3 regions of the Edwardsiella sp. EA181011 genome follow, and region 1 is predicted to be linked to each of the others. Evidence: riboswitches for the same ligand, from Rfam matches in the RefSeq annotation. Region 1 holds a riboswitch; each other region holds the start of a gene.
What was found. Region 1 has a riboswitch for thiamine pyrophosphate ahead of thiC (phosphomethylpyrimidine synthase ThiC). Riboswitches for the same ligand answer to the same signal wherever they lie in the genome.

Region 1 (10,553 bases):
CAGCGGCGTGGTTTCCTTCGGTAAAGAGACCAAGGGCAAGCGCCGCCTGGTGATCACGCCGCTGGATGGCAGCGATGCCTACGAAGAGATGATTCCGAAGTGGCGTCAGCTCAACGTGTTCGAAGGCGAACGCGTGGAACGCGGCGACGTGATCTCCGACGGTCCAGAGTCTCCGCACGACATCCTGCGTCTGCGCGGCGTGAACGCGGTAACCCGCTATATCGTTAACGAAGTCCAGGATGTATACCGTCTGCAGGGCGTTAAGATTAACGATAAGCACATCGAAGTTATCGTGCGTCAGATGTTGCGTAAGGCGACCATCGCCAATGCCGGCAGCTCCGAGTTCCTGGAAGGCGAGCAGGTGGAAGTGTCCCGCGTCAAGATTGCCAACCGCCTGTTGGAGTCTGACGGCAAGATTGCCGCGACCTATATGCGCGATCTGCTGGGTATCACCAAGGCGTCTCTGGCGACCGAGTCCTTCATCTCCGCGGCCTCCTTCCAGGAGACCACCCGCGTGCTGACGGAAGCGGCCGTTGCCGGTAAGCGTGATGAGCTGCGCGGCCTGAAAGAGAACGTCATCGTGGGCCGTCTGATCCCGGCGGGTACCGGCTATGCCTACCACCAGGATCGCATGCGCCGCCGCGCTGCCGATACCTCTAGCGCACCGCAGGTGAGCGCGGAAGAAGCCAGCGCCAACCTGGCCGAGCTGCTGAACGCAGGTCTGCTGGGTGGCAATGACGACTAACGAGTCTGTGTGACAGTATGAAAAACCGCTCTTCGGAGCGGTTTTTTTTTTGCCGATGAAACCCCTCTGCCAGGCAGGGGGCTATTTTGCCTGTGGGGCGGGGAGAGGCCGCGGAACGTTAGACGTCGTGTGCGCGCCGCCCCCGATCCGCGGTGGCAGAGTATCGGTCGCCGCCAGCCAGCCTGGTGCCCGGGTAATGGCGCTGATCAGCGCGATGTTGCCGGCGCCGCAGCAAAAATAGGCTGGCGTATTACGACCCTTTATGCTGCGGCACGCTGTCGGCGACGTCCGCCAGATAGATTTCGCTGCCCTGCTCCCGGAACTGCTGTGCCATTTGTGCCATGCCGGGGTCGGCCTCCTGCTGGCGCGCGGCGTGCTCGCGTACCTCTCGAGATATCTTCATGGAGCAGAACTTCGGCCCGCACATCGAGCAGAAGTGGGCGAGCTTACCGGATGCCTGCGGCAGGGTGGCATCGTGATAGGCGCGCGCCGTCACCGGATCGAGCGCCAGATTGAACTGATCCTCCCAGCGGAATTCGAAGCGGGCCTTGGACATGGCGTTATCGCGAATTTGCGCGCCGGGATGTCCCTTGGCCAGATCGGCGGCGTGGGCCGCGATCTTATAGGTGATGAGCCCCTGCTTGACGTCATCCTTATCGGGCAGTCCCAGGTGCTCCTTGGGCGTGACATAGCACAGCATCGCGCAGCCGAACCAGCCGATCATGGCGGCACCGATGCCGGAGGTGAAATGGTCGTAGCCGGGCGCGATGTCGGTCGTTAACGGCCCCAGGGTATAGAAGGGGGCCTCGTGGCAGTGGCTGAGCTCTTCTTCCATATTTCGCTGGATCATGTGCATGGGGACATGGCCCGGCCCCTCGATCATCACCTGCACATCGTATTCCCAGGCGATGCGGGTCAGCTCGCCCAGGGTATGCAGCTCGGCGAACTGGGCCGGATCGTTGGCATCCTGGATCGATCCGGGCCGCAGGCCGTCGCCGAGTGAAAGCGCGATGTCATAGGCACTACAGATCTCGCAGATCTCGCGGAAGTGGGTATAGAGGAAGTTCTCCTGATGGTGCGACAGGCACCACTTGGCCATGATGGCGCCGCCGCGCGATACGATACCGGTCAGGCGCTCGGCGGTCATCGGAATGAAGCGCAGCAGCAGGCCCGCGTGCAGAGTGAAATAGTCCACGCCTTGCTCCGCCTGTTCTAACAGCGTATCCCGGACCAGCGGCCAGTCAAGGTTCTCGGCGATGCCGTTGACCTTCTCCAGCGCCTGATAGATGGGGACGGTACCGATGGGCACCGGGCTGTTGCGGAGGATCCACTCACGCGTCTCATGAATGTAGCGGCCGGTAGAGAGATCCATCACGGTATCGGCGCCCCAGCGGGTGGCCCACACCAGCTTTTCGACCTCTTCCTCTATAGAGGAGGTGACAGATGAGCTGCCGATGTTCGCGTTGACCTTCACCAGAAAGTTACGCCCGATAATCATTGGCTCTGACTCGGGGTGGTTAATATTGGCCGGAATGATGGCGCGCCCGGCGGCGACCTCGTCCCGGACAAACGCCGGCGTGATATTGTCCGGCAGGTGGGCGCCGAAGGCGATCCCCGGGTGCTGCTGACGTAAAACGGCACTGCGAATGCGCTCGCGCCCCATATTCTCACGCAGCGCGATAAACTCCATCTCCGGGGTGATGATACCCTGTCTGGCATAGTGCAGCTGCGTGACCCGGTGTCCCGGCCGCGCGCGGCGTGCGGGAGAGCGCTGGTCAAAACGCAGCGTCTCCAGATCCTGATCGGCTTGGCGGCGGCGGGTATAGTCTGAGCTGCGCCCCGGCAGGATCTCGCTGTCGTTGCGCTCCGCAATCCAGGCGCGGCGTATGGCTGGCAGCCCGCGGCGCAGATCGATCTCCGCCTGCGGATCGCCATAGGCGCCGGAGGTGTCGTACACCGCAATCGCCTCATTATCACGCCACTGCGGCTGCTCTGGCGTCCCACCGATCAGGGTGGGGCTCAGGGCAATTTCGCGCAGGGGGACTCGGAGATCCGCGCGTGAGCCCTGTAGGTAGATGCGTTGGGAGCTGGGATAGGCTTGCGCCTGGAGAGTATCGATAAAGGCCTGAGCCTGAGCTCGGCGCTGGCGACGCGGTGCGTCGCGGTGAGTAACGGTAGACATAGCAAATTCCTGCCATCAACGGTGTTACAGGGAAAAATTGCTTGTCTGGAGCTCGGAGAGGAGTAATGAATAGTGGTGAACGTTGCAAAAGGGCCTGAGCCCGGTTCAGCGTGATAATTACTCTTGTTCCCTTCGTGGGTATTAACCCAATCAGGTTCCGCGGATCCCGAATCAACGGTCTCAGCCTGTGATACGGCGTATCAGCTAGGCACTCCGACAAGATAGCGCAGCGCAGGCGGAGCCTATGCTGCGGGAGCCAGTGTAAGGAGCGGCCTGCGAAACTGCAAGCATTGTTAATAATATGTTTAGTAATAACGTAGAATTGATGCGGCGCTGCCTGCGCAGGGGAGGTCAGCGCGTCCATCGAGCGTAAGGGGTGTATACGGTGACAGTGGCACAGCAAGTGAGTGACGGTGATAGCGGTTGGTGGGTGGTCAGCGATCGGGGGCGTATCTGGCTGCCGGAGGGCGAACTGCCATACGGTAGCGCCGCGCAGTGGCATTTGGTTGGCAAGATGGCGTATCGCATCGGCGAGTGGCAGGGCATGCCGGTATGGCTGCTGTGCCTGGCGTATCCGCAGGACATGGTATCGGTGCGCCAGCTGATCGATACCGATCGCGGCCTGTTTCAGCTGGTCGGGCGCGGCGTGCAGCTGGCGGCATTTTTTCAGTCCCACCGTTTCTGCGGCTACTGCGGGCATCCGATGCACGCGAGCCAGCAGGAGTGGGCACGCCTATGCACCCATTGTCAGCAGCGCTATTACCCACAGATCGCACCCTGCATCATCGTTGCCATTCGCCGTGATGATCATATTCTGCTGGCGCGGCATAATCGCCACCGTAACGGAATCTATACCGTACTGGCGGGCTTTGTCGAAGTGGGAGAGACCCTGGAGCAGGCGGCGGCGCGGGAGATTTTTGAGGAGAGCCGGCTGCAGGTGAAGAATCTGCGCTATGTGACCTCACAGCCGTGGCCGTTTCCCCATTCGCTGATGATGGCTTTTCTGGCCGACTACGCCGCCGGCGATCTGTGCCACGATCCCAAAGAGCTGCAGGAAGCCGATTGGTATCGCTATGATCGTTTGCCACAGCTTCCCCCTGCAGGCACCGTGGCCCGCCGCCTGATCGAAGACACCGTCGCGCTGTGCCGGGCGCAGCATGAATAAGCAGCGCGCATGTTACAATGCCATCAAATAATAATGGGAGCCGAAGGATGACCGAACTGAAAAACGATCGCTACCTGCGCGCGCTGCTGCGCCAGCCGGTTGATGTGACCCCGGTATGGATGATGCGTCAGGCGGGGCGCTATCTGCCGGAGTACAACGCCACCCGCGCGCAGGCCGGTAATTTTATCGCCCTGTGCAAAAATGCCGAGCTGGCCTGCGAGGTAACGCTGCAGCCGCTGCGTCGTTTCCCGCTGGATGCGGCTATCCTGTTTTCTGACATACTGACCGTGCCGGATGCCATGGGGCTGGGGCTCTACTTCGAGACCGGCGAGGGGCCGCGCTTTACTCATCCTGTGACCTGTCACGCGGATATCCAACGGCTTCCGATCCCCGATCCTGAACAGGAGCTGGGCTATGTCATGGACGCGGTGCGTACCATTCGTCGCAGTCTGCGCGGTGACGTACCGCTGATCGGCTTCTCCGGCAGCCCCTGGACGCTGGCGACCTATATGGTAGAGGGCGGCAGCAGCAAGGCCTTTACTAAAATTAAGAAGATGATGTACTCCGATCCGGCGGCGCTGCATCTGCTGCTGGATAAGCTGGCGCAAAGCGTCATTCTGTATCTGAATGCGCAGATCCGCGCCGGGGCGCAGGCGGTGATGATCTTTGATACCTGGGGGGGCGTGCTGACCGGGCGCGACTATCGCGAGTTCTCTTTGCGCTATATGCACCAGATCATCGATGGCTTACAGCGTGAGAGCGAAGGTCGTCGGGTGCCGGTGACGCTATTCACCAAGGGCGGCGGTCAGTGGCTGGAGGCGATGGCTGATACGGGCTGCGATGCCTTGGGACTGGACTGGACCTGCGATATCGCGGATGCCCGCCGTCGGGTTGGCGATCGGGTGGCGCTGCAGGGCAATATGGATCCCTCTCTGCTGTATGCGCCGCCGGCGCGCATTGAGCAAGAGGTCGAGACGATCCTGGCCGGCTTCGGGCAGGGCGAGGGACACGTGTGCAACCTGGGGCACGGTATTCATCCGGATGTCCCTCCCGAGCACGCCGGCGTGTTTGTTGATACGGTGCACCGGCTGTCCGTACCTTATCATCGCTGATGGGACATTAACCGATGGATTTGCAGGCGTTACGCAGTGAGCAGCGGGCCCGGGCGGTACAGGTGGAGCGGGCGGATCGCTGGGAGACCCCGGTATTGATCGCCGGCGCCGACGTTGGGTTTGAGCAGGATGGCGCGGTGACCCGCGCCGCACTGGCCGTACTGCGCTACCCTGAGCTGACGCTGGTGGAGTATCAGGTCGCCCGCATTGAGACCCTGATGCCCTATATTCCCGGCTTTCTCTCGTTTCGTGAGTATCCAGCTCTGCTACAGGCGTGGGGGCAGCTGCGGCACCGCCCCCAGCTAGTGATGGTGGACGGCCATGGGATCGCCCACCCGCGCCGTCTTGGGATTGCCAGCCACTTTGGCCTGCTGGTCGATGTGCCCACTATCGGGGTTGCCAAACGGCGTCTGTGCGGACAGTCGGCGCCGCTGGATGAGACGCCGGGGTCGGTGGTGGCGCTCATGGATGGGACCGAGCAGCTTGGTTGGGTGCTGCGTAGCAAGGCTCGCTGTAACCCGCTGTTCATCTCCGGCGGCCATCGCGTGAGTACGGACAGTGCGCTGGCGTGGGTACAGTGCTGCCTGCGCGGATACCGCCTACCGGAGCCGACTCGCTGGGCCGATGCCATCGCCTCGCGACGCCCGGCCTTTCTACGCTGGCAGGCCGCCCAGCCGCGATCGGCGGTTCAGGTGGAATAAATGTAAACGGATGATGGATAAAGATTCCTATAATCAGGCGCAGTCGTAGGGTTTTTCCCGCAATTCGGTTAGACTGCGCCGCAGATAATCGAGAGAGACTTCAGCATGCTGCGTAATCCCATTCATAAACGTCTGGAAAAGTTGGAAAGCTGGCAACAGCTGACCTTTATGGCTTGTCTTACTGAGCGGATGTACCCCAACTACCAGGCTTTTTGCCAGCAGAGCGCCTTTGGCGAGGCGGCAGTGTATCGCCGTATTCTGGATCTGGTCTGGGAGCTTCTGACGGTGAAAGACGTCAAGATTAACTTCGACAGCCAGCTGGAAAAGCTAGAGGCGGCGATCCCCGATGCCGATGCCTACGATATGTATGGCGTCTATCCGGCGATCGATGCCTGCGTTGCGCTGAGTGAGATCCTGCACGCGCAGCTGGGCGGCGAGATGCTGGCGCATGCCATTGCCGTGAGCGAAACCTCTCTGTATACGGTTGGCATGCTGGAAATGACGCAGTCTGGGCGCGAAATGAGCGACGATGAACTGAAGACATTACCGGCGATCCAGGATGAACTGGACATTCAGTGGGAGATTTATCGCCTGCTGAGCGAAGCGGAAGAGCGCGATCTGGAACTGATAAAAGGGCTGCGCGCAGACCTACGTGAGGCAGGTGTGAGCAATATTGGTATTGAATTAGCGCAATAAGACGGCAAAACGTGATTTAACACCTGATTTGTCGCCCTATAAGGCTTCACATTCGCCCCCCGCTTGTTCTACATTTGGGGGGCGTAAAAGAAGTGGCTATCGGTGCGTGTATGCAGGAGAGTGCTGTCAATCGGCATATCCGTCGCACTCGATGCTTTGCAAACGATAAACACACTGTAAGGATAACTTATGAATAAGACTCAGCTGATTGATGTAATTGCAGACAAGGCCGATCTGTCCAAGACCCAGGCGAAAGCCGCTCTGGAGTCTACCCTGGCTGCTATTACTGAGTCTCTGAAAGCAGGCGATGCCGTACAATTGGTTGGTTTCGGTACTTTTAAAGTGAATCATCGTAACGAGCGCACTGGCCGTAACCCGCAGACCGGCAATGAGATCAAAATTGCCGCCGCCAACGTACCGGCGTTCGTTTCTGGCAAGGCATTGAAAGACGCGGTTAAGTAATAAGTCACGCGTGGTAAGCGCAGAATATGTAGTTGAGGGGGCGATGACGCCCCTTTTGTCTATGTGCCGTCGGGTACGTGGGCTGTTGCCGGTCGCACTGCTGCTGACCGGCTGCCATTCCGCTGCGCCGGTGGCGCCGTTTACCGCGACGGGCTATATCGCGGACGGCGGGATCGTTCGACTCTGGCGCCTGGAGGGGGCGGGACATCAGCCTCAGGCGATGATGCGGGTATTTACCCCGCTGGATGGCACTGAGACACAGATCGATCGCTATACCTACCGCGACGGACATCTGTACCAGATCCTGCAGCAGACGGGACAGGGTAATGACGATGTGCTGCAGCTGCGCTTCGATATGCAGGGCGCGCTGAGCTATATGCAGCGTCTGCGCAATGGGAGCAAGGAGATGCCGGGGAGCGACGAGGTCGCCAAAGCCCAGTATCAGGCCCGCCATGCGCAGGAGATGGCGGCGACGCTGGTGGCCGGTGGGGTAAATCTCATCCAGGGGCGTTGGCAGGGGGGAATATTTACGCGCTGCGATGGTCAGGTCGCGCCGCTGCCGCTCTCCGGCTGGCAGGCGGCACAGCTGGCGCGGCGAGAAGCCAATAGCCGTGGCCCGCTATGGGTGGCCTGGCTGTCGGCTCCGGAGGGCGCGCAGCTACTGCAGGTCGCCAATCATAACATCTGCGCCTGGGCACCGACGGAAAAAACAGTGTAAAAGCCGGCTTAGCGCCGGCTTGATAGTCTGAGCGCTAGCGCTGTAGCGCCCGGTAGCCGATATCGCGGCGGCAGAATCCGCCCTCCCAGCTCAACGTATCGGCCAGACGGTAGGCATTGCGCTGCGCTTCGGCAATGTCCTCGCCCAGCGCTGTCGCGCACAGTACTCGTCCACCGCAGGTTTCGACCTCGCCCTGTGCATTCAGCCGGGTTCCGGCGTGAAACACCTTGGCCTGCGCGCTGCCAGGGGGGAGACCGTGAATGACGTCGCCCTGACGATAGTCGCCCGGGTATCCGCCCGCGGCCAATACGACGCCCAGCGCGGGGCGCGGATCCCATGCCGATGACTGGCGATCCAGGGTGCCGTTGGCACCGGCCAGGCACAGCGCGACCAGATCGGACTGCATGCGCATTATGATGGGCTGGGTCTCCGGATCGCCAAAGCGACAGTTAAACTCAATGACCTTTGGCTCGCCGTCGGCAGAGATCATCAGGCCGGCATACAGGAAACCGGTATAGGGGGCGCCCTCCTGCGCCATACCGCGTACGGTTGGCCAAATCACCTGCTCCATGACCCGCTGATGCACCGCGTCGCTGACCACCGGCGCCGGCGAATAGGCTCCCATACCACCGGTATTGGGGCCGCTGTCACCATCGCCAACTCGCTTATGATCCTGGCTGGTGGCCATCGGCAGCACGTGTTCGCCGTCGACCATCACGATAAAGCTGGCCTCTTCTCCTTCCAAAAACTCCTCGACGACAATGCGGTGCCCTGCATCGCCAAAGGCGTTACCGGCCAGCATATCGTGGACGGCGGCTTCGGCGTCCTCCTGCGTCATCGCGACGATCACCCCTTTACCTGCGGCCAGTCCATCGGCCTTGATCACGAGCGGTGCGCCCTGTTCACGCACGTAGGCCAGCGCCGGCTCGATCTCGGTAAAATTACGGTAGGTGGCGGTAGGGATACGTTGACGCGCCAGGAAGTCTTTGCTGAACGCTTTGGAACCTTCGAGGCGGGCGGCGCTTTGGCTCGGGCCGAAGATAGTCAGCCCCGCCGCGCGGAAGGCGTCGACCACCCCGAGCACCAGCGGCGCCTCTGGGCCGACGATAGTGAGCCCGACCTGATGGTGCAAAGCAAACGCAACCAACGCATCGATATCGGTCGCGGCGATATCGATGTTCTCCAGCGCAGGCTCCTGCGCAGTGCCGGCGTTGCCCGGCGCGACAAATACGCGTTCGGCCAGCGGAGACTGGGCTGCTTTCCAAGCCAGGGCATGTTCACGCCCACCGCTGCCGATAATCAAAATATTCATGATGGTCACCTGTGAGCCGCGGGAGGCCCGCGGCGATTAGCTTAGTGGCGGAAGTGGCGCATGCCGGTAAAGATCATGGCGATGCCGTGTTCGTTAGCGGCGGCAATGACCTCGTCATCGCGGATAGAGCCCCCCGGCTGGATGACGCAGCGGATCCCGACGGCGGCGGCGGCATCGATACCGTCACGGAATGGGAAGAAGGCATCGGATGCCATCACGGATCCGGCGACCTGTAGACCCTCGTCCGCGGCTTTGATACCGGCAATTTTGGCTGAATAGACCCTGCTCATCTGTCCGGCCCCGATGCCAACGGTCATGTTATCCCGTGCATAGACGATGGCGTTGGACTTAACAAACTTGGCGACTTTCCAGCAGAACAAGGCATCGCGCAGCTCCTGCTCGCTGGGCTGGCGTTCGGTGACCACGCGCAGATCGGCGACATCCACCATGCCCAGATCGCGATCCTGCACCAATAGCCCCCCATTGACCCGTTTAAAGTCCAGACCGGGGACGCGTGCCTCCCACGCGCCGCAGGCCAGAACACGCACGTTTTGCTTGGCGCTGAGGAGATCCAGGGCGTCCTCTGTCACATGGGGTGCGATGATGACCTCAACGAATTGGCGCGCGATGATGGCCTGAGCGGTCTTGGCATCCAGCGTACGGTTAAAGGCTATGATGCCGCCAAAGGCGGAGGTGGGATCGGTCTGGTAGGCACGCTCATAGGCATCGAACGGATCGTCGCCGAGCGCAACGCCGCAGGGGTTGGCATGTTTGACGATGACGCAGGCCGGCTCGGCAAATCTCTTGACGCACTCCAGCGCGGCGTCAGTATCGGCAATGTTATTGTAGGACAGCGCCTTCCCCTGAAGCTGCTGGGCAGTAGCGATGCAGGCTTCAACCTGTGGCTCTTCAATATAGAAGGCGGCCTGCTGGTGGCCGTTTTCGCCGTAGCGCATATCCTGTTTTTTTACTAGGTTAAGGTTTAGCGTCCGCGGGAAGCGGCCGCTTGGACTATGGATATCGCCGTGGTAGGGGGCGACCAGCGAACCAAAGTAGTTGGCGATCATACTGTCGTAGGCGGCCGTATGCTCAAAGGCCTTAATGGCTAGGTCGAAGCGGGTGGCCTGCGTCAGGGCTCCGTGGTGGGCATCCATTTCGGCAATAATGTTCTCAAAGTCACCGTTGTTAACCACGATAGCCACATCGTTATGGTTCTTCGCCGCGGAGCGCACCATGGTCGGCCCGCCGATATCGATATTCTCCACCGCGTCCTCCTGCGAACAGTCGGGACGCGCAACGGTTTGAGCAAAGGGATAGAGATTGACGACGACCATATCGATGGGCTGAATACCATGCTGCTGCATAACGGCTGCGTCGCGATCGCGACGTCCGAGGATCCCACCGTGAACCTTGGGATGCAGGGTCTTGACACGTCCATCCATCATCTCAGGAAAGCCCGT
Region 2 (10,553 bases), 820 kb from region 1:
CTGGGTCGCCCTGCACCCGGCGGCCGAGCAGAGCAGCCTCTCGCCGGGCGTCCCCCTGACGCTGGAGAACTTTCGTGCCGCCTGGCACGCGGCCCCCTTCGGCCGCTATTTCATCAATACGACCCTGCAGGTCTCCCTGATCGTCTGCGTCCAGCTGCTGCTGGCCACGCTGGCGGCCTGGGCCTTGGTGCGGATGGCGCCGCGCGGCGCCGGGCTGCTGTTTGCCCTGATCCTGCTACAGCTGATGATCAGTCCGGACGTCCTGATCCTGAACAACTACCAGACCATCAGCGCCCTTGGACTGCGCGACACGCTGTGGGGCATCGCACTGCCCTACTTTGCCTCTGCGTTCGCCATCTTCCTGCTACGCCAGACCTTTAAGGGGATCCCGCTGGCGCTGGAGGAGGCGGCTATCATCGAGGGGGCCAGCCGAGCCTGCATTCTGTGGCGCATTTACGTCCCGCTGGCAACGCCGGTCTACGTCGCCTTTACCCTGGTGTCGGTCAGCTTTCACTGGAATGACTTTCTCTGGCCGCTGGTGATCACCGACTCCCTGCGCGCCCGCCCGCTCACCGTCGGTCTGCAGCTTTTTTCCGCTCCCGAACAGGGCATACAGTGGGCGCTGATCGGCGCTGCCACCCTGATGACGACCCTGCCGCTGCTGCTGTTATTCCTGCTGTGCCAGCGCCGTTTTGTGCAATCCTTTATGCGCGCGGGGATCCGCTGATGCACCGCGATGCCCAGCCCTCCCTGCTCACTCAGCCCCAGCGGCGGCGCCTGGGGCTGGCCGCCGCGCTATACCGACGCCCGCCTATCCATCACCGCGCAGGGGAGCCTCTGCGTTTCGGCCTGGTGGCCGATCCCCAATACGCCGACGCGCCCCCCGACGGGGAGCGCTATTACCGCCACAGCCCGCAGAAGCTTGACCGCGCCATCGCCTGCTTTAACCGACAGCCGCTGGCCTTTGTCGCCACGCTGGGCGATCTGGTCGATCGCCACTGGCGCGACTATCCTGCGCTGCTGGCCCGCTACCGCGCCCTGCGCCATCCCCATCTGATCGTCAGCGGTAACCATGATGCCGTCGCGCTTGCCGCTCACCTGGCCGCGGCGCAGCCGCCCCTCGCGCTGCCCAAGCACTATTACGCCGTGACGCTGCCGGGCATACGGCTGTTAGTCCTGGATGGCAATGACCTCAGCCTGTGCGCCGCCGGCGACGATCTGCGCCGGGCGCAGCGCCTACTGGCGCATCTGACCCAGCGCGGGGCGCCGCAGGCCCAGCCCTGGAATGGCGCCGTCGGCGTCTCCCAGCTGACCTGGCTACACCGGCAGCTGAACGCGGCGCGGCGGCGGGCGGAAACGGCTCTGGTCTTCTGCCACTTTCCCCTGGCGCAGGAAACCCACCACAGCCTGTGGAACCACGCCGCCGTCAGCCAGCTGCTGTGCCACTATCGGGTACGCGCCTGCTTCAGCGGGCACGATCACCGCGGTGGCTATCTGCGCCGGGAGCACACCGATTTTATTACCCTACGCGGCATGGTCGACGGCGCCGACGCCTCTCCTTTCGCCATCGCAGAGCTGAACGGCACGCGCCTGACGCTGCGCGGATTCGGCCCGGAGCCCAGCCGGCGGCTAACGCTGTGAGCACAGGCAACGGAGCGTTCGCGGAGAGAGGAAAAGGGATCGCGGCGAAGGCGCAGCGTGAGGAGGGCGTGAGACAACTACGGGGAGAGCGTAGGGATAACGTAGAGAGAGAGGCCGCCCGCGACGACCCGCCGATCCGCCCGGGCAGGATCGGCCGGCCCCAACGGCCCGCTTACAGAATGCTGGCGATGGACTTGGCCAACTGCGCTTCCAGCGCCGGTCTTGCCTGATCAAACTTCAGATTGACCTGATTGGCGCTGGAGACGATACGCGTCTGATAGCGATGCTGATTACCCTGAACGCGGCTGGTCTGCACCTTGGCGCCGGAGGTCCCCTGGCGCAGGGCCGCCACATTGTCGGTCTGCACCCTGGCCGTCGTACGCTCGGCAATCTGCACGTCGGTGACCATGGTATAATTGACATCCTCAACCATCGCATCCGCCGCCAGTCCGATCAGGCCCGCCGCCAGCCCGACCCCCAGCGTCGCCCCGGCAGAGGCGGTATTATAGGCGGTGATTCCGGCCCCCAGCGCGGCCCCCGTGGCCGCCCCCTGATAGCCTTGGCCCAGCAGACCCTGCGCCTCGCGCAGATCCATCCGATCGGCCCGTAGCACGTTGGCCTGTACCCAGTAGTAGGCCTGGTCGGGGTTGGAGACCAGCTGATAGCCTTTCGCCCGAATATCTTCGGCGATTTGCGCCTGCAGATTGTCCAGCGTTTTATCCGAGGTATTCTTCACCTGCAGATAAACGGTTTTCTGGGACGACGGCTCCAGCCAAATAGTCTCGCTCATCTGGGTTTTTACCTCCAGATTACGCTTCTTAATCGCCGTACTCACTGCGCCGCAGCCGGACAACAGCAGACAAAGGGAGATCAGACCGGCAATAGCGGCATTTTTATAATGGCGTTGCATATAAATATACTCATTCAGAGGTAAATAAAAAGAAATAACCGGAACCGCTGTGCGTGGCGCTCCATCGGAGCGGCGATTATAGCGATGTGAATTATTTTAATGCAAATGGCGCCATTATTGATAAACGCGATTCAAGAGTATTCCTAGACAAGATTAAATCGCAGCTAAACGAGGTGATCGCGGAATAGACAGGCCATACTCAGGCCACGCAAGGCAAGGCCAGCGGAATGACGCCAGGAGCGCCAGCGGCTAGTGTGGCATAATTAATACTAATGGAGTAGAGCCTGGAATAATATAATAAAAAATAAATCATTCCTCATTTTGTATAACAATAAGATAAATCTCACCGATACTCACTCCCCGCGCTGACGCATAATAACGTGTGTCATCAATGGAGCATCGTCGCCCCCGCCAGAAAAGCGCCATCGATAATGTCGGACAACCCCCTAATGGAAGATCCGCGATGAGTACAGGGAAAACAGGGCGGCGCAATGCCCAGGGTGCAAGCCCCGACGCCGACTGGCAACGCCGCGTAAGCGCATCATCGATAACCGTAGCGCAATGAACGCCGTTGCCTTCGTGTTCAGGACGGGTTGCTGATGCAATTGGCGAAAGGCGCCAGGCATATACTCGTCAATCACTGCCCATCGTCGCTTGCCAAAGTGGCGTGATGCTGAGGTTGTCACACGCTTCTGGCAAAACGGGTACTGCCGGCGGGACGCCGGGCACTTAGGCTATCATCGAACGTGCTTCGACTGACGCAGTGAAATAGCCCGATGGCGAGTGATGTAACATCATTATCACCTATAGACATTCTATTTATCTATCCAATAATCCTATTTATATCCTTATTTTTTTATGGGTTATTAAATGTTAAAAGTTTAACGTTTTCGTGATAACACATCGGGATACGGCTAAAACACTTATCATATCTCCTCGCTAAAGATCAGAGGAATACCTATGAAAAAAGTTCTGGCAACGATGGTTTTTGCATTTTCTTCAGCTGCATCGGCCGACATTAATTTGTATGGGCCCGGAGGCCCCCACGTCGCCTTACAGGCGGCGGCGGCACAGTATACCCAAAAAACTGGGGTGCCGATTACCGTACACTACGGCCCTCAGGCGAAGTGGAATGATGCAGCAAAGAAGAATGCGGATATCCTATTTGGTGCCTCTGAGCAATCGGCCTTGGCCATCGTCCGCGATCATCAGAATAACTTCAGTGAGAAAGATATTGAGCCGCTGTACTTACGGCAGAGTATCCTGCTGGTAAAAAAAGGAAATCCTAAAAATATCAAGGGAGTTGAAGATCTATCTCGTCCTGGAATTGGGATTATCGTAAATGATGGCGGTGGTACGAGTAATACCTCTGGCACGGGGGTATGGGAAGATATCGCGGGGCGTAAAGGGGATATTAAGACCGTTATCGGTATACGGAAAAATATCATCCTCTTTGCGCCCAATAGCGGGAGCGCCCGTAAGGCCCTGGAAGAGCAGCCTCAAGCCGATGTTTGGATAACCTGGGCGGATTGGGCTATCAGTAATCCAGGAATAGGTGATGTAGTTAATATTGAACCAGACTATATGATATGGCGCGATATGAATATTACCGTCCGTAAAGACTCAGATGTAGAAACGCGCCAATTTGCAGCCTGGCTGCGCTCCGATGAAGCCCTTCCGATATTTATCAAATATGGTTGGTTGAGATCCGCCGCGTCTTAAACGGGACAGCCTCCTGTCTGCGTGTAGCGCCTATTCCCAAAGGCGCTGTCATATAATGCGTCACGGTAATTGCTTAGGGTGACATATGCCAGGCCACAAGTAGCAGACTCGCGCAGAGATCGGGAAAACGATGGCATCGCGCCGCCCAGAGCACAGAACCTGGCATCCACTGGAGACGCAGCGTAAGCGCATGGATAACGCGTACGGCAATGAACGCCATTGCCGTCGTCCTCAGGACGGGTTGCGGATGCAATGCGCGAAAGGCGATCGGCATATGCTCGTCAATCACAGCCCGTCGTCGCTTCCCGGAAGTGGCGTGATGCTGAGGTTGTCGAACGCTTCTGGCAAAATGGGTGGCTTGCCAGTAAGAGGCCGGACGCTATTAATTGGCCACGGTTATCGATGAATAGTTGCATAACAAAATCGTCGCTTGCCGGCTCAAAAAAGGGGCCGTAACCTGACTATCTGATCCATACTCAACGACAGCGTGGCCTTCGCCCGGCGGAGCGCCTTGAGCAGACGTGATCTTCCCGATAGGAGCGTAACGATGTTAAAAGTTATTCAATCACCGTCCAAGTACATTCAGGGGCCCGGTGCACTGCACGCCATCGGACAGTATGCCCGGCTGCTGGCCGACAGCCAGTTTGTCATCGCCGACGACTTTGTCATGGGGCTGACCCGCGAGACGGTGGCGACCAGCCTGAAACAGGCCGACGTCGAAGGGCACTTTGCCCGCTTTGGCGGCGAGTGCAGCCGTAGCGAGATCGATCGTCTGGGCCGCGAGCTGAAGCGGCTTGGCTGCCGGGGGTGATCGGCATCGGCGGCGGCAAGACGCTGGATACCGCCAAGGCGCTGGCCCACTATCAGGCGCTGCCGGTACTGATCGTGCCGACCATTGCCTCTACGGACGCACCGACCAGCGCGCTGTCGGTGATCTACAGCGACCAGGGCGAGTTTGAGGAGTATCTGATTTACCCGACTAACCCGGATATGGTGCTGATGGATACGGCGATCATCGCCAAGGCGCCGGTACGGCTGCTGGTCGCCGGTATGGGCGATGCCCTCTCCACCTATTTTGAGGCGCAGGCCTGCGTGGACGCCCACGCGATCAGCATGGCCGGCGGGGAGTCGACCCGGGCGGCGCTGGCGCTGGCGCACCTGTGCTATCAAACGCTGCTGGAGGAGGGATACAAGGCCAAGCTGGCGGTCGAGGCCGGCGTCGCTACGCCGGCGGTGGACAACATCGTCGAAGCCAATACCTATTTGAGCGGGCTGGGCTTTGAAAGCGCCGGGCTGGCGGCGGCGCACGCCATCCACAACGGGCTGACGGTGCTGGAGGAGTGCCATCCGATGTACCACGGGGAGAAGGTGGCCTTTGGCACCCTGTGTCAGCTGGTGCTGCAAAACAGCAGCAGTGAGCAGATCGAAACCGTGCTCGACTTCTGCGTCCAGGTGGGACTGCCGGTCACCCTGGCGCAGCTGGGCATCAAGGAGGGCCCGCAGCTGAACGATAAAATCATGGCCGTCGCCGAGGCCAGCTGCGCCGAGGGCGAAACTATCCACAATATGCCGTTTACGGTGACCCCGCCGCAGGTGTACGCCGCGATCCTGGCGGCCGACCGGCTGGGGCGCGCCTGGCTGGCATAAGGGGGTTAACGGGGCGCTAGCGCCCCGTTGGTTCTGCTCTCCCGCGCCACGGGTGGCCATCATCCGCCCGCGCCGACGCTCACCCCTCTGGCGCTGTACGCCCAAGCCAGCTGTCCCAGTCTTTCCACACCGGCTGCAGGCCACGGGCGATCAGGGCGCGGGCGACCTCCTGCGGGTGTCGGTTGTCATGCGGCGCGAACTGCTCCAACGCCGGCTCACTATCGGCATAGCCTCCCGGCTGCGTTTTGGAAAAGGCGCTGACGTGGGTAATCGCCAATGGGATGACGTTATCGCGAAACGGCGCCGACTCCCGCGTGGATAGCGACAGCTCCACATCCGGCGCCAGCAGGCGGAACGCGCAAATGGCCTGCACCAGTTGCCGTTCATCCATCAAGGAGAGCGGCTGAATACCACCAGCGCACGGGCGCAGGCGGGGAAAGGCGATCGCATACCGACTCTGCCAGTAGCGCTGCTGCAGCCACAGCAGATGCTCGGCCACCATATAACAGTCTGCCCGCCAGCTGTCAGAGAGCCCGATCAGGGCGCCCAGGCCGATTTTATCGATCCCCGCCCTCCCCAGCCTATCCGCCGTCTCCAGGCGCCAGAAGAAATCCTGTTTCTTGCCCCGCAGATGGTGACGCGCATACGCCGCCCGGTGGTAGGTCTCCTGATACACCATCACGCCATCCAGCCCCAGGCTTTTCAGCTCGGCATACTCCGCCTGCGACAGAGGCTGCACCTCCATCTGCAATGAGGCAAACTGGCTACGGATCATCGGCAGGTGCCGGCGAAAATAGGCCATGCCGACCTGCTGCTGATGCTCTCCGGTGACCAGCAGCAGGTGCTCGAACCCTAACGCCCGAATCGCCTGGCACTCACGCATGATAGCCTCTTGATCCAGCGTCTTACGCTTAATCCGGTTGCTCATGGAGAAGCCACAGTAGGTACAATCGTTGGCGCAGAGGTTGGAAAGGTAGAGCGGTAGGTAAAAACTGACCGTGTTGCCAAAACGCTGGCGGGTCAGGCGCTGGGCCCGCTGCGCCATAGGCTCCAGATAGTGCTGTGCGATGGGCGAAAGCAGCGCCATCATATCATCACGGTTCAGGGTGGCCGCGCCAAGCGCACGCTCAACGTCGGCAGCGGTTTTGTCATGGATTTGTTGGCGGACAGTCTGCCAATCCAGCTGATGCCAACGCGCGCTGAAGGTCTCCATTACCGAGCCTCCAGAAAACGGGTCAGCGGGCTGGTGGCCTGAGCCCGTTGGCTGCAGGCCCCCGGCACGGCCGCGCGGGCGAGCAAACCGGCTTCGACCGCCAGGCGGAAAGCCCGGGCCATACGGATGGGGTCATCGGCAACGGCTATCGCGGTGTTGACCAGCACGGCATCGGCGCCCATTTCCAGCGCCTGCGCGGCATGGCTGGGGAGACCGATGCCGGCATCGACCACCACCGGTACCATCGACTGACTGATGATTATCTCCAGCATTGCGCGGGTCTCCAGCCCCTGGTTCGAACCGATGGGGGCGCCCAAGGGCATCACGGCGGCGCAGCCGGCCTCCTCCAGCCGCTTGCACAGTACCGGATCCGCGCCGCAGTAGGGCAACACGACAAATCCCTGTTTCACTAGGCTCTCCGCCGCCCTCAGCGTTTCGATCGGATCCGGCAGCAGCCAGCGTGCATCCGGGTGGATCTCCAGCTTTACCCAGTGGGTTCCCAGCGCCTCTCGCGCCAGCCTGGCGGCAAAGACGGCTTCCTCCGCCGTTTTCGCACCGGAGGTATTGGGCAGCAACGTCACGCCCGACGAGCGCAACGGCGCCAGGATGGCATCGCGATGTCCGCGGAGATCCACCCGCTTCATCGCCAGCGTCACCAGCTGACTTCCCGAGGCGCGAATCGCCTCCAGCATCACCTGCGGCGAGGCAAACTTACCGGTGCCGGTGAACAGATGGGACTCAAAGGTTTTATCGGCAATACGCAACATGTCAGCCTCCGGCTATCACCTGAAACAGCAGAAGGGAGTCGCCCTCCTGCAGGATATGATCCCGCCACTGCGCATGCGGAAGAATATGCTGGTTAAGCGCCAGCGCCATGCCGGCCGTTGGCAGCTGTAGCTGCGCCAGCAGCGCCGACACGCTTAACGCCGGCGGGCAGACGATGGCCTCATCATTGACAAACACGTTCATCATCGCCTCCGCAGACCGGGCACCCCTCTGCACGCCGGAGCGTCAGCGTATGCCAACGATTGGCGCGGGCGTCAAACAGACGCAGGACACCCCGCTGCGTCTCCAGGCCGCTCAACAACTTAATCGCCTCCAGCGCCTGAAGTGTCCCCATCACGCCCACCACCGGGCCGATGACGCCGGCGCTGCGGCAGCTGCGTTCAGGCTCGGCATCCTCCGGCCACAGGCAGCGATAACAGCCATGCGTCCAGGGGGGCGCCAACACCATCATCTGGCCGCCAAACCCCACGGCGCTAGCGCTCACCAAGGCCGTCGAGGCCGCAACGCAGGCGGCGTTAATCGCTTGGCGCGTTGCCATGTTGTCAGTGCAGTCGAGCACCACATCCGCCTGGCGGACCTCGTTTAACAGCGCTTCGCCGCCAAGGCGCTCCTGGCGTGCGATCAGCGTAATATCCGGGTTCAGCCGAGATAGGCGCTCCCGGGCGGCCTCGGCCTTCGGCTTGCCGATATCCTCCGCGCTAAACATGATTTGCCGTTGCAGATTACTCAGGTGAACGTCATCGTCATCCGCCAGCACCAGCGTGCCAACGCCTGCGCCGGCGAGATACAGCGCGGCAGGCGCGCCCAGCCCTCCCAGCCCGGCGATCAATACCCGGCTCTCCAGCAGCCGGGACTGCCCGCTAACGTCGATATCCGGCAGTAAAATCTGCCGACTGTAACGCATAAAATCGCGATCATTCATCACCTGCGCCCACCCTCTCAAGCAGCCGCGCCGTAGCCTGTAACCAGTCGGGCGCCTGGGTGATGGCGCTGACGACAGCCACGCCGCCGACGCCGGTCGCCAGCACCTCTGGGATACGGGCAAGCGTGATGCCGCCGATGGCGACGGTTGGGTAGCCGGCCAGACGCGCAATATGGCGCGCCAGCTGCACCAGCCCCTGCGGCGCGGAAGGCATCTGCTTGGTCTGGGTCGGGAATACATGGCCGAGCGCAATATAGGAGGGACGGACTGCCAGCGCGACATCCATCTCCATGTCATCATGGGTGGACACGCCCAAACGTAACCCGGCGCGCTTAATCCCGGCCAGGTCACATTCCGTCAGATCCTCCTGGCCCAGATGGACGCCATAGGCCCGGTGTTTGATAGCCAGCCGCCAGTAATCGTTAATAAAAAGCCGGGCGCTATAGCGGCGCCCCAGCGCAATGGCGGCGATCACATCGTCCTCTACCTCACCCTCCGCCTTATCTTTGATCCGCAGTTGGAGGGTGCGTACCCCGGCCTCCAGCAGACGGGCGATCCATTCCACGCTGTCAACGACCGGATACAGCCCTAAGCGCTGCGGTACCGGGGGAAAATCAGGCTGATACATCAGACCACCTCCTGATGCAGGCACCGTGCGCCGCCGTGGGCTAGCGTACGGCGTGCCACGGGGAAAAGCAGGGCGCGGTGGAGCCGCCCGCCAAGGCCGCGCGCAGAGGCGCGATGGGGTGATTGAGTTCCGGACATAGCTCATTTCCCTAAGATAAGGACGTGGCTTGTCAGACGACGGATGAAGCAAGAGGTGAGATCGCCTAACGGCGATGCAGCAGCAGTGTAACTCTTGTTCCCTTCGCAGGTATTAGCCTGATCAGGTTCCGCGGATCCCGAATAAACGGTCTCAGCCCAACAGGGCACTCCGACAAGATAACCCCCTGCCGTGACGGCAGGGTTGCGCAGCTAAACTACGCGTTAATGCTGAAAATCTCAAGCCAGGCACCGCAAACCTGATGCCGGCGCTCAAAAAAACAGGCCGCCAAGACAGGCGGCCGGAGGGTTAGCGGGAGCATCCGCGCCAGGCGATGGCCTCAATCTCTAGCTTCACCGCTTTCGGTAGCGCGGCAACCTGCACACAGCTGCGTGCGGGATAAGCGGCGCCGTGGGCATCGAAGAATTCCGCGTATACTCGGTTTATCACCTCAAAATCCTGCAGTTCGGTGATAAAAACCGTAGTCTTGACGATATCGCCGACCGTCAGTCCGGCGGCCTGGACAATGGCGGCGACATTTTCCAGGCTCTGGCGCGCCTGCTCGGCGACCGCGTCCGCCACACGTCCCGTTTGCGGATCGACCGGGATCTGTCCCGATGTCATCACCAGACCGCCCAGATCAACGCCCTGCACATAGGGGCCAATCGCGCCCGGCGCCTGTGCCGTAGCCAGGGTGTTACGCTGCATTGTTATCCTCCTCAAAACGTGCGGGTAAAGGTGCGTGAAATCACATCCTGCTGCTGTTCCCGGGTGAGCGCATTGAAGCGCACCGCATAGCCGGAGACCCGGATGGTCAGGTTCGGGTAGTTTTCCGGGTGCGCTATCGCATCCAGCAGCATATCGCGGTTCATCACGTTGACATTGAGGTGCTGACCGCCCTCAACCGCCTCCCGATGGTGGAAGTAGCCGTCCAGTAGGCCGACCAGGT
Region 3 (10,553 bases), 980 kb from region 1:
GCCAAAAGAGTAGCGATACGCTGACGCTGTGCTGGCAGGACAGCGCGCCGGGCGTCAGCGCGGAGCAACTGCAGCATATCTTTGAGCGCTTTTACCGCGCGGAGGGCTCGCGTAGCCGCGCCAGCGGGGGCTCGGGGCTCGGGCTGTCCATCTGTCAGAATATTGTCGCCGCCCACGGCGGCAGCCTGAGCGCCAGCCATTCGCCGCTGGGCGGCGTCGCGATGACCGTAACCCTGCCGCTGGAGCCGCAGACCTGAACCACCGTAAAAGCCATACGGCCACCGGCGGCGGCGCGATGCCCCTGGCCGGTGCACCGGCGCCGTTCGAGCCTTAACCTGATGATGCCTAACCGGGAGTAGACCGATGAATATGCTTGCCACCACCCCGCTGATGCCCGAGCCGCAGGGGGCGCGCGTCCTGATCGTTGAAGATGAGCCCAAGCTGGGTCAGTTGCTGATCGACTATCTGATCGCCGCCGGCTATCGCCCTCACTGGCTGAGCCAGGGCGATGAGGTGCTGCCCTACCTGCAGGAGCATCTCTGCGATTTGATTTTGCTGGATCTGATGCTGCCGGGCGTCGACGGCCTGACGCTGTGCCGCGAGATCCGCCGCACCTCAGAGGTACCGATCGTGATGGTCACCGCCAAGATCGAGGAGATAGATCGTCTGCTGGGGCTGGAGATCGGCGCTGATGACTATATTTGCAAGCCCTATAGCCCGCGCGAGGTGGTCGCCCGGGTGAAGACGATCCTGCGCCGCTGCGGGCTGCAGGATACCCTGTCCGAGCCGGCGCCGCTGCTCATCGATGAAAGCCGTTTTCAGGCCAGCTATCGCCAGCAGCCGCTGGATCTGACCCAGGCGGAGTTCCGTCTGCTGAAGACCCTGGCGACCCAGCCGGGCAGCGTCCTCTCCCGCGAACAGCTGCTCAATCACCTGTATGACGACTACCGGGTGGTCACCGACCGCACCGTCGACAGCCACATCAAAAATCTGCGACGCAAGCTTGAACCTGTCGAGGGCGACGAGCCGCTCATCCGCTCGGTGTATGGCGTCGGCTACCGCTGGGAAGGGGCCCCCTGCCGCGTCATCGCCTGAGGCCTCCCCCGCCGCGGCGATACATGCGGTTTCGGCACCTGCGCCGCCGGCCGTGCTGATGAACGCTATACTACTATGGACAGTATCCCGCCATAATCCGCCATTCGCCACGCGGCGATGGCGGATTCGTTATCGTAACACAGGCAAGGAGATACCCATGACAATGGGCTATTACGAGATCAAACGCACCCTTAATGGGCGGTTTCATTTCAACCTCAAGGCCGGTAACGGCGAGGTGATCCTCAGCAGTGAAATGTACGCCTCCCACGCCTCGGTCGAAAACGGCATTCTCTCCGTGCAGGCCAACGCCGCCGAGGAGGCGCAGTATGAGCTGTGCTGTGAAGGGGAGCAACCCTACTTTTTACTCAAGGCCAAGAACCATCAGGTGATCGGCCACAGCGAGCACTACAGCTCTGAAAGCGCCGCCCGTAAAGGGATCCAGTCCGTTAAAAAGAATGCCCAGACCCGCGACATCCGCGATCTGAGCCGCGGGCAGTGACGGGAGACCACTCCGGCCCTTTTCTGCCGGGCGCTGCACCGACAAGGCTCCGGGCACGGCGGGGCCTTGATTGTACTGCCCGCGCCAACTCTCTATAATGCCCGCCTTTACTGCAAGCCTCTGGGGCAGCTCTCCGCTCCGCGCGCGGCGTCAGCGCGCACGGATGACGATGAGGCACGCCCTACGCTGCAGCCTGACCTGTGATCAGAACAAGAGAGTCATCTATGTTTACTCCGGAATTACTGTCCCCGGCCGGTTCGCTGAAAAACATGCGTTACGCCTTTGCCTATGGCGCCGACGCGGTTTACGCGGGCCAGCCGCGCTATAGCCTGCGCGTGCGCAACAACGAGTTCAACCATGAAAACCTGGCGCTGGGTATTCAGGAAGCCCATACGCTGGGCAAGAAGTTCTACGTGGTGGTCAATATTGCGCCGCACAACGCGAAGCTGAAAACCTTTCTGCGCGATCTTAGGCCGGTCATCGATATGGGGCCGGATGCCCTGATCATGTCCGATCCTGGCCTGATCTCGATGGTGCGCGACGCGTTTCCGTCGATGGCGATTCATCTATCGGTACAGGCTAACGCGGTCAACTGGGCAACGGTAAAATTCTGGCAGCAGATGGGGCTGACTCGCGTGATCCTGTCGCGAGAGCTGTCGCTGGAGGAGATCGCCGAAATCCGCGCACAGGTACCGCAGATGGAGCTGGAGGTGTTCGTCCACGGCGCGCTGTGCATGGCCTATTCCGGACGCTGCCTGCTATCAGGCTATATCAATAAGCGCGATCCCAACCAGGGCACCTGCACCAACGCCTGCCGCTGGGAATACAAGGTGCAGGAAGGCAAAGAGGACGAGGTCGGCAACATTGTGCATCAGCACCAGCCGATCCCGGTGCAGCAGGTCGAACCCACCCTGGGCATCGGTGCGCCGACCAACCGGGTCTTCATGCTGGAAGAGAGCATGCGCCCGGGTGAGTATATGAGCGCCTTTGAAGACGAGCACGGCACCTATATTATGAATTCAAAGGATCTGCGCGCCATTCAGCACGTGGGACGTCTGACGGAGATGGGGGTGCACTCGCTGAAAATTGAGGGGCGCACCAAGTCGTTTTACTACTGCGCCCGCACGGCGCAGGTTTACCGCAAAGCGATCGATGATGCGGTGGCCGGCAAGCCTTTCGATCCCAGCCTGCTGACCACCCTGGAGTCGCTGGCGCACCGCGGCTATACCGAAGGTTTCCTGCGTCGCCACGTACACGAAGATCAGCAGAACTATGACTACGGCTACTCCGTCTCCGATCGCCAGCAGTTCGTCGGCGAGCTCAGCGGTGAGCGCCGCGATGGCTATGCCGAAGTGCTGGTGAAAAACAAGTTTTCCCGCGGCGACAGCCTGGAGCTGATGACGCCGCAGGGCAATATTCAGTTCACCCTGGACGATCTGCGCGACAGGCAGGGCCAGCCGACCGACGTCGCGCCGGGCAACGGGCATACAGTCTATATTCCGCTACCGGCGGAGATCGATCTGGCCTATGCCCTGCTCATGCGTAACCTACAGGGCACTAGTACCCGTAACCCTCACGCCCAATAATGTTCAGCCCCAGCCGGAATCACTCCGGCTTTTTTTATTTTTTTGATAATACCCGATGACGATCACACTAAAGTAACCTCGTCATGGTTATTATTGCCACACAAAAAGCAATAACGAAATAGCAATACTAGGAACCACCTCCTTGCCGGCCCAATCTCCCTTGGGCTGGTTTTCTTTTTTTCAAAGAATAATCCCATTCGGGCAAAATAATTTCAACCACATGATTTTTAATGAAAAAAATCATGTGGCCGCGCCGACGTGATGAATCATCTATTCTCTTTAGCCTACAACGAAATATATTCATCGATATTTCGTATCTAACCAATTAAAAAAACAATCGCTACTGATTACTTATTTATCACGCCATGTAGAAATAATCAGGAATAACTGAATCCGTTCAGCTAAAAATAGGCCTGCGGGGTGGGTCCTTATCACGGGCTGGCGCGGCGCTAGACGAGCGTATCGGCTCACGCCGTCAGAGGCACCATGCTCCCCAGGGAGACGGTGTCCGTCAGCACGTCAAGCAGGTTACGGAACTCGGGGTTGCGTAGGGAAAGCTTGTTATAGGTGAGATAGAGCGGGATCGGCGGGATCGCAAATGCCGTCTCCACCACCCGCAGATTAAAGGACGCACCGTAGCGCAGCGCGACCTCCCGCGGTAAAACCGTCAGCAAATCGCTATGGCTGACCACCCCCAGTATCGAGATAAAGGAGTCCGAGCGCAGAACTACCCGGCCGCCGTGTAGAAATGCAAAGCGATCCCCGTCGCTATGGGCGCGCTGCAGGATCACAAACCGCTCCCCGCTCAGCTGAACCTCGCTGCACGTCTCCCCGAGGCGCGGATGTCCATCGCGGCATACCAACGCCAGCGGTTCGTTTGTAAACGGCAGGCAGTGCACCGCATGCGTCGTCACCGGCGTCGTACTGAACACCACGTCGGCCTTGCGAAAATTCAGCAGCTGCTCAGCAATGGTATGCGGATGATAATCCGCATACTCGCTGTAGTGCAGCAGCTCATACCCGACGCCAAGACGCTCAAGGGCGCTCACAGCGGCGGGCAGCACCTGCAGCGCCACGCAGCAGGGGGCGAAAACGACAAACTTGCGGCGCTGCTTGGCGGAAAGCGTCGCGTTGAGGGTATTTTCAATCAGCGACAGCCCCTGGGCGATCTGATCATGCAGGCAAACGCCCAACGCCGTTGGCGAAATCCCCTTGCCTGCGCGGATAAATAGCGGATCGTCAAAGTGCTGACGCAGCTTTTGCAGCGACTGACTCACCGCCGAGGGGGTGGTGCCCATCGCCGCCGCCGCACGGCTGACGCTGCTGTGTAAAAACACCATCTCAAATACGGTCAGCAGATTGAGATCGAAGCCCTTTAAATGCAATAAATTACTGTGATTAGAACGCTCCATACAAATACACTATCCTTATGTTTTAAATGGCATTCTTTATATCGACCATTTCAGGACAGCTTATACATTCACACTGATAACTCAATAGACTCAGTCATAACAGCGAGATAAATCGTATTCTTCTGATAAAACACCGGCGCTAAGCATATATATCAAGTATTTGTCACCTATATTTATTTAATAAATGTATACTATGGTGCATAACCGCGCACGATGCACAATAGCGCGTACGGGCGTCAGGGGGCCGTCACATTAAGGCGAGCGATTAAGATATAACGCCGGCGATTGGCAATGAGTGCCGCAGGGGAATCCTCCTCTCAGCGTAAGGGCGCCTAGGCTGAGATAGACAGCGCCCCGCGGGTGCGTTGATGTCCGCCCCCGTCGGTTAACCGGCTTATCGCGTTGTCGATACGGATATATCCTATGATAATAAGCGATAGGGTTAAAATGCAGCGCAGCAGCGCCAACCTGAAGGCCGGCGACATTGATAAAAAACAATGCGACGGCGTCCGATTAATCCATTAAGACGCCCGTCCCCGCTTTGCCCGCGCGGGAAAAAGGCATCCCCGAATCATCCCATCCCGTGCACGTCATATCCCTGGACTTAGGGTATTATCCCGATGCGGGGCGAAATAGCCCCCATGCGAATGGCATCCGCGCGGGAATATGGCCAGATTGGCACCTTCCCCGGCTTGTCCTGAGGCGCTCCGCCGCCACCGCCGCGATGCCGCCCGCTCATGTCGCCAGCGGCGGCTCGCGGAGGCGCTGAGCTGAAAGAGAAGGGGACGCGGCGGTATGGGGCATGGGTCTTTAGGGTCTTACCCCGCACCCCTGCGCCATTGGCGCGCTGCAAACGCCCCAAAAAAAACGCCCGGGCTCCTGGCCCAGGCGTTTATCGGCAGAGGGGAGCGTTATTTACCCTGAGCCAGCAGGAACTTCACCACGTCCGCATATTCGCTGCGATAGCCATCAATACTGGTCGCCTGCATTCCATCATTTTTAATCTGGTACTTACCCGCGACATAGAACGACGGGGTGCCGCGCACGCCAAAGGCCTGCACCGCATTCTCCTGCCGCGCGGTCAGCGATTTCACGACAAAACTGTTCAGCGCCGCGTCGTACTCCGCCGCCGCAACGCCGGAGTCGACAAATACCTGACGGATATCCGCCGGAGAGTTAATGCTGCGCTTCACCTGCACCGCATCAAACAGCGGCTTCTCCACCTTATCCGATACGCCGAGGGCCTGCGCGACGGACCACGCCTCCGTCAACGCCGCTCCCTGCGGCCCCAGGAAGCTCACGTGGTATTTCACCACCTTCTCCCCCGGCGGCAGGATCCCGTTTACTGCCTCACCGATGCGGTAAACGTTGGCAAACTGGTTACAGGGCGGGCAATAGAAAGAGAAAAATTCGACGACCGCCGGTGCGCCGGGCACGGCTTTCGGCATGTCGGTATACTGTTTTCCTTCCTGATACCCAGCAGCCTGAGCGGCAACAGAGCACAGTACCAGCAGGCCGGCGGCGGCCTGGAAGAGTCTCGTTTTCATCATCACTTTACCGTATCAAGTCAACTTGTGCGCAGAGTAGCATTCCACACGGCGAACGCCGTACGGATTTACGATTAATTACACCGGATTACACGCTGATACAGCGGCAGCGCACGCGTGACGCGCGCTATTTCCAATCCGGCTGCGACGTTACCTGCTGCATCAGCAGCACCTTCAGGGAGGCGTCCGGATTGCCCAGCCACTGAAAGCGGGCATACTTGGCGGGCTGCAGCATCGCAGCATCGCTGTCCGGCAGCGTTACACGCAGCGCCCAGGCCTGGCGTCGATCAGCGCTGAAGGCGATAAACAGCTGCCGGTTGCCGCAGTTGTGCGGCTGACAGACCATGCCGACCTGATACGCCTTACCCTGCCAGGTCAGCGTCTGCGGCGGCGCAGAGGTTCCCTGTCCGCTGCGCACCCACGACGGCAGATCCTTCTCGCCCTGCAGCGCCTGCTTCCAGCTCTGCTGATACGACGGCTGGGCCATCAGCTCAGATAACGAGGGCGGAATAGCCTCATCGGCCATTACCGGCGCTCCGTAGGCCAACAGAAGGGCGGCCAGCGCCCCGGCGATCGTTTTCATGGTAACTCCTTCAGTTAGGTCGCGGCACCGTCATTTATTTACGCCGCAGCTGTTTCATAAATAAAATATTTACTATTTTTATCAGTCATTCTCAATCTGAAAAAGTTGATCTATAGCAGAAAAGTACCTTGGCATCGGCCCCGCCGCCGGGCTTTAGGGTAAGCTTGGCCCGCCCACGTTTTTCTGGATACCACACTATGAGCGATATGATTACCCTTCCCCCGCTGCCCGCCCTCGCACGCGAGCGCTACGATGCCGCCAGCGCCGGCGCGCTTGATGCGCTGGACTGCTCCGCCATCCGCCAGCGGGTCGACGCATTTGGCCACGCCGATCGCCCGCAGGAGAGCTACCTGACCGGCTGGATGGCGTTCAATCCGCTGGTCATCATCCGTAACTATCAGGACAAACGCGGCACCTCCAGCGGCGTTGTCCTCTCCGTCGGCGACGCGTATCGCTTCAGCGTGCAGACCATTACGCCGCGCATTCCTAAGCTGCTGCTGTGGGCCACCCTGCGCAGTAAACCGAAAACCCTGCCGCTGGTTGCCCTGCAGGATCTGGCCGCCGGCGATCGGCGACTGGTCCCCTACCGCGCCGTGCGCGATGCCACGCTACGCGAGCAGATGACGGGCTGGTGGGCGGAGATCAATGACTATCTGGGCATCGCCTGCTGGCAGCATAGCCATGGCTATCCGCAGTGGCAGGCGCTGGAGCGCAGCCTGAGCTGCGACGGGATCCACAGCCTGCACCAGTGGCTCCAGCGCGATCCGCACACCTTGGAGCACGACGGTGACTACGCCGGGCGCTGGTACGATGGCCTGTTCATCGCCACGCGGGCCGCCAGCGAATCCAACCCGTGGCCCTCGCTGCTGCTGAGCTGGAAAAGCCCGCAGCGTCAGGCCAGCTATCTGATCGGCTGGCTGGCCGGCGCGGAGGATAAACCGGCGCTGGCGCTGGCGCTGCGCCCGGACGCGGAGATGCCGTTTTTCACCCTCAACCGTTTCGACGCCGAGCACCTGCAGCGGCTCGCCGTGCTGAATGCGCTGGCGGCGCAGCACGCCGCCTAGCCCCGCTTACCACCAGCGGTAAAAGTGGTGCACCGGGCCAATGCCCTGTCCCACCTGCAGGGAGTCCGCGGCCATCAACGCCCCCTGCAGATACGCCTTCGCGGCGGCAACGGTAGCGCGCCAGTCCTCATGACGCGGGCGCAGCGCCGCCAGCGCCGCGGACAGGGTGCAGCCCGTCCCGTGAGTATGGCGCGTCGCCACGCGCGCCGCGCTAAAGCGCTCGGCGGCGCCGTCGCGGGTCAGCAGCCAGTCGGGGCTCTCCCCGCCCCGTAGGTGCCCCCCCTTCATCAGCACCGCCTGACACCCCAGCGCCAACAGCGCTTCGCCCTGGGCAACCATCGCCGCCTCATCCTCCGCCACCGAGCCCCCCAGCAGCGCGGCGGCCTCCGGCAGGTTGGGGGTGATCAGCGAGACCTGCGGCAACAGCTGCTCGCGAATCGCGCTGACGGCCTGCGGCGCCAGCAGCGCATCGCCGCTTTTGGCCACCATGACCGTATCCAGAACGACGTACGGCAGCGGGTAGCGCGTCAGCGTCTGGGCGACGCAGGCGACGATATCGGCGCTCGCCAGCATGCCAATTTTCGCGCTGTCGATGCGCACATCGCTCAGCACGGAGTCCAGCTGCTCCCGGACAAACCCGGCGTCGATAGGGTAAACCGACTGTACGCCGCGGGTATTCTGGGCTACCAGCGCGGTGATGACGCTGGTGCCATAGGCGCCCAGCGCGGAAAAGGCTTTGAGATCGGCCTGGATCCCGGCGCCGCCGCTGGGATCGGTGCCGGCGATGGTCAGGGCATTAATCCGTTCTGCGCTCATGCTCATGCCGCCTCCCCCGCGATGACGGCGGGCTGGAGGCTATACAGGGCGTCCAGGAAATGGGGCGTGAAGCTGCCGGGACCGCTGGCCTGCGCCGCCGCCCGCTCACCCGCCAGCGCCATCACCCGGCAGGCGCTAGCCACCGCCGTCAGGCGATCGTCCAATACGCTGAAGGCCGCCACCACCGCCGACAGTGCGCAGCCGGTACCGACGACCCGGGTCATCAGCGGATCGCCGCCGTCGATCCGGTAGCTGTTTTGTCCATCGGTCACGTAATCGCTGGCACCGGTAATCGCCACCACCGCACCGCTATCGCGCGCCAGCGCAGCCGCCGCCGGCAGCGCCGCCAGCGCATCATCCTGACTATCGACGCCGCGCCCGCGCGAAGGGGCGCCGGCCAGCGCCAGGATTTCAGAGGCGTTGCCGCGAATCACCGCCGGGCGCAACCGCAGCAGACGATGGGCGAAATCGCTGCGATAGCACAGCGCACCGACGGCCACCGGATCCAGTACCCAGGGGGTTCCTGCCAGATTGGCCGCCTCAATCGCCGCCAGCATACTGTCGGCGCGCGCGTCATACAGCGTACCGATATTGATCAGCAGCGCATCGGCCAGCGCCGCAAACTGGCGGGCCTCCTCGGTCTGCACCACCATCGCCGGGGCGGCGCCCAGCGCCAGCAGCACGTTGGCTGTCAGGCTTTGCACCACTTCATTGGTCAGGCAGTGAACCAGCGGCGTACGCTGGCGTAAGGTCATCAGCGCCTGGGCGCACAGCGCATCAGGCAGGGGAGTGGGTTGCGTCAACATGGCGTCTCTCTCAACCGGCGTGAAGAAGGCGGCGCGGTCAGACACCGTGACTTCCCTACGCTGGCATTATCCAGATCAGGTAATACGGGTATTTCTCAGCCTTCACGTAGAAGGGCACCCCGAGTCATATACTCATCAAAATACTGTAATTAACCCATGGTTAATCCAGCGGCAGGATAATACTCACGCCGGAGATTGTAAATGCGCGGCGGAACGCCGCGCGGGCGACGCTAGCTGCCGCGGTACGTGGCGTAGCCATACTGGCTCAGCAGCAGCGGCACATGCAGCTTTTCATTCTGCTGCGTTACCCGGAATAAAACCGGCACCTCCGGGAAAAAGGTATCCTGGCCCCGCTCATGGAAATAGGCGCCCGTTTTAAAGGTCACCCGATAGACGCCAGGGTCCATATCGGCCGCCGCCGGGTACAGCGAGCGGACGCGACCATCGTCATCCGTCGCGGCGCGGGCGATCTCACGCCACGCGCTGCCATCCTGCCTCTCCAGCATCACCGCCACCCCGGGGGCCGGCTTTCCCGTCTGCTGATTCAGGATATGCACGCTCAGCGTGCCCACCGGGGCGGCCTGTGCCGCCGCGCCGATCGCAGATAACATCGCGGTAAGTAAAAGCATTTTTTTCATCACTGGGCTCCTATGTTATGTCGTCCCTCCGGCAGCCTAGCAAAATGCCTCCCCCCACATTATTAAACTTTCTGTTATCTTTTCGGCCTGCATTACAAGCAGAGGCCAAGGAGAGAGGAAATATGGGATAAACCCCCACAATGATAGGTGTTAAACGGCATTGATGCATACGAGATACTGTCTTGATGCAGGAATAAATTGGGGGGCATTAATATTCACAATATGCTACTCCAATCATATGGAACACCTGCGGCAGGATGATAGCATGCTATTTTAAACATAAAACTCATAGCGTTAAAATTACATCATTGAAATCAACAATTATAATAGAGATGAATATAAACTCATCCAGCGACACGCCACAGCATGGATATTAACAAATTGAAATGATTTTATAAATATAATGTCAAAATGATCAAATATCAATATTGTCAATTAATTAAGCCAACTAAATATAGCAGAAAACACTTATATAGAACTCGTCAGTCGGCCCACCTCTATATAAAA

Region 2: it holds a riboswitch for thiamine pyrophosphate, as region 1 does, so the genes downstream of both, thiE (thiamine phosphate synthase) here and thiC (phosphomethylpyrimidine synthase ThiC) in region 1, are expected to answer to the same signal.
Region 3: it holds a riboswitch for thiamine pyrophosphate, as region 1 does, so the genes downstream of both, thiM (hydroxyethylthiazole kinase) here and thiC (phosphomethylpyrimidine synthase ThiC) in region 1, are expected to answer to the same signal.

What each region holds. Positions count from the first base shown of each region.
Region 1 is NZ_CP011364.1:414,716-425,268, reverse strand. It holds gene rpoC (DNA-directed RNA polymerase subunit beta') at 1-745, shown strand, start outside; gene thiC (phosphomethylpyrimidine synthase ThiC) at 996-2,927, opposite strand; TPP riboswitch at 3,038-3,153, opposite strand; gene nudC (NAD(+) diphosphatase) at 3,319-4,092, shown strand; gene hemE (uroporphyrinogen decarboxylase) at 4,140-5,204, shown strand; gene nfi (deoxyribonuclease V) at 5,219-5,905, shown strand; gene QY76_RS01905 (YjaG family protein) at 6,011-6,601, shown strand; gene hupA (nucleoid-associated protein HU-alpha) at 6,791-7,063, shown strand; gene QY76_RS01895 (DUF1481 domain-containing protein) at 7,107-7,781, shown strand; gene purD (phosphoribosylamine--glycine ligase) at 7,816-9,093, opposite strand; gene purH (bifunctional phosphoribosylaminoimidazolecarboxamide formyltransferase/IMP cyclohydrolase) at 9,135-10,553, opposite strand, start outside.
Region 2 is NZ_CP011364.1:3,531,901-3,542,453, forward strand. It holds gene QY76_RS15630 (carbohydrate ABC transporter permease) at 1-727, shown strand, start outside; gene QY76_RS15635 (metallophosphoesterase) at 727-1,641, shown strand; gene traT (complement resistance protein TraT) at 1,814-2,551, opposite strand; gene QY76_RS15645 (substrate-binding domain-containing protein) at 3,512-4,273, shown strand; partial or broken gene QY76_RS19510 (transposase) at 4,404-4,720, shown strand; partial or broken gene QY76_RS15650 (glycerol dehydrogenase) at 4,821-5,920, shown strand; gene thiH (2-iminoacetate synthase ThiH) at 6,000-7,133, opposite strand; gene thiG (thiazole synthase) at 7,133-7,900, opposite strand; gene thiS (sulfur carrier protein ThiS) at 7,902-8,102, opposite strand; gene QY76_RS15670 (HesA/MoeB/ThiF family protein) at 8,083-8,841, opposite strand; gene thiE (thiamine phosphate synthase) at 8,834-9,469, opposite strand; TPP riboswitch at 9,688-9,788, opposite strand; gene QY76_RS15680 (Rid family detoxifying hydrolase) at 9,914-10,312, opposite strand; gene pflB (formate C-acetyltransferase) at 10,324-10,553, opposite strand, start outside.
Region 3 is NZ_CP011364.1:3,364,719-3,375,271, forward strand. It holds gene baeS (two-component system sensor histidine kinase BaeS) at 1-257, shown strand, start outside; gene baeR (two-component system response regulator BaeR) at 364-1,095, shown strand; gene QY76_RS14900 (YegP family protein) at 1,253-1,594, shown strand; gene yegQ (tRNA 5-hydroxyuridine modification protein YegQ) at 1,819-3,180, shown strand; gene QY76_RS14910 (LysR substrate-binding domain-containing protein) at 3,648-4,592, opposite strand; gene QY76_RS14915 (DsbA family protein) at 5,504-6,142, opposite strand; gene QY76_RS14920 (inhibitor of vertebrate lysozyme family protein) at 6,267-6,722, opposite strand; gene QY76_RS14925 (hypothetical protein) at 6,920-7,786, shown strand; gene thiD (bifunctional hydroxymethylpyrimidine kinase/phosphomethylpyrimidine kinase) at 7,793-8,608, opposite strand; gene thiM (hydroxyethylthiazole kinase) at 8,605-9,408, opposite strand; TPP riboswitch at 9,444-9,540, opposite strand; gene uraH (hydroxyisourate hydrolase) at 9,639-10,046, opposite strand.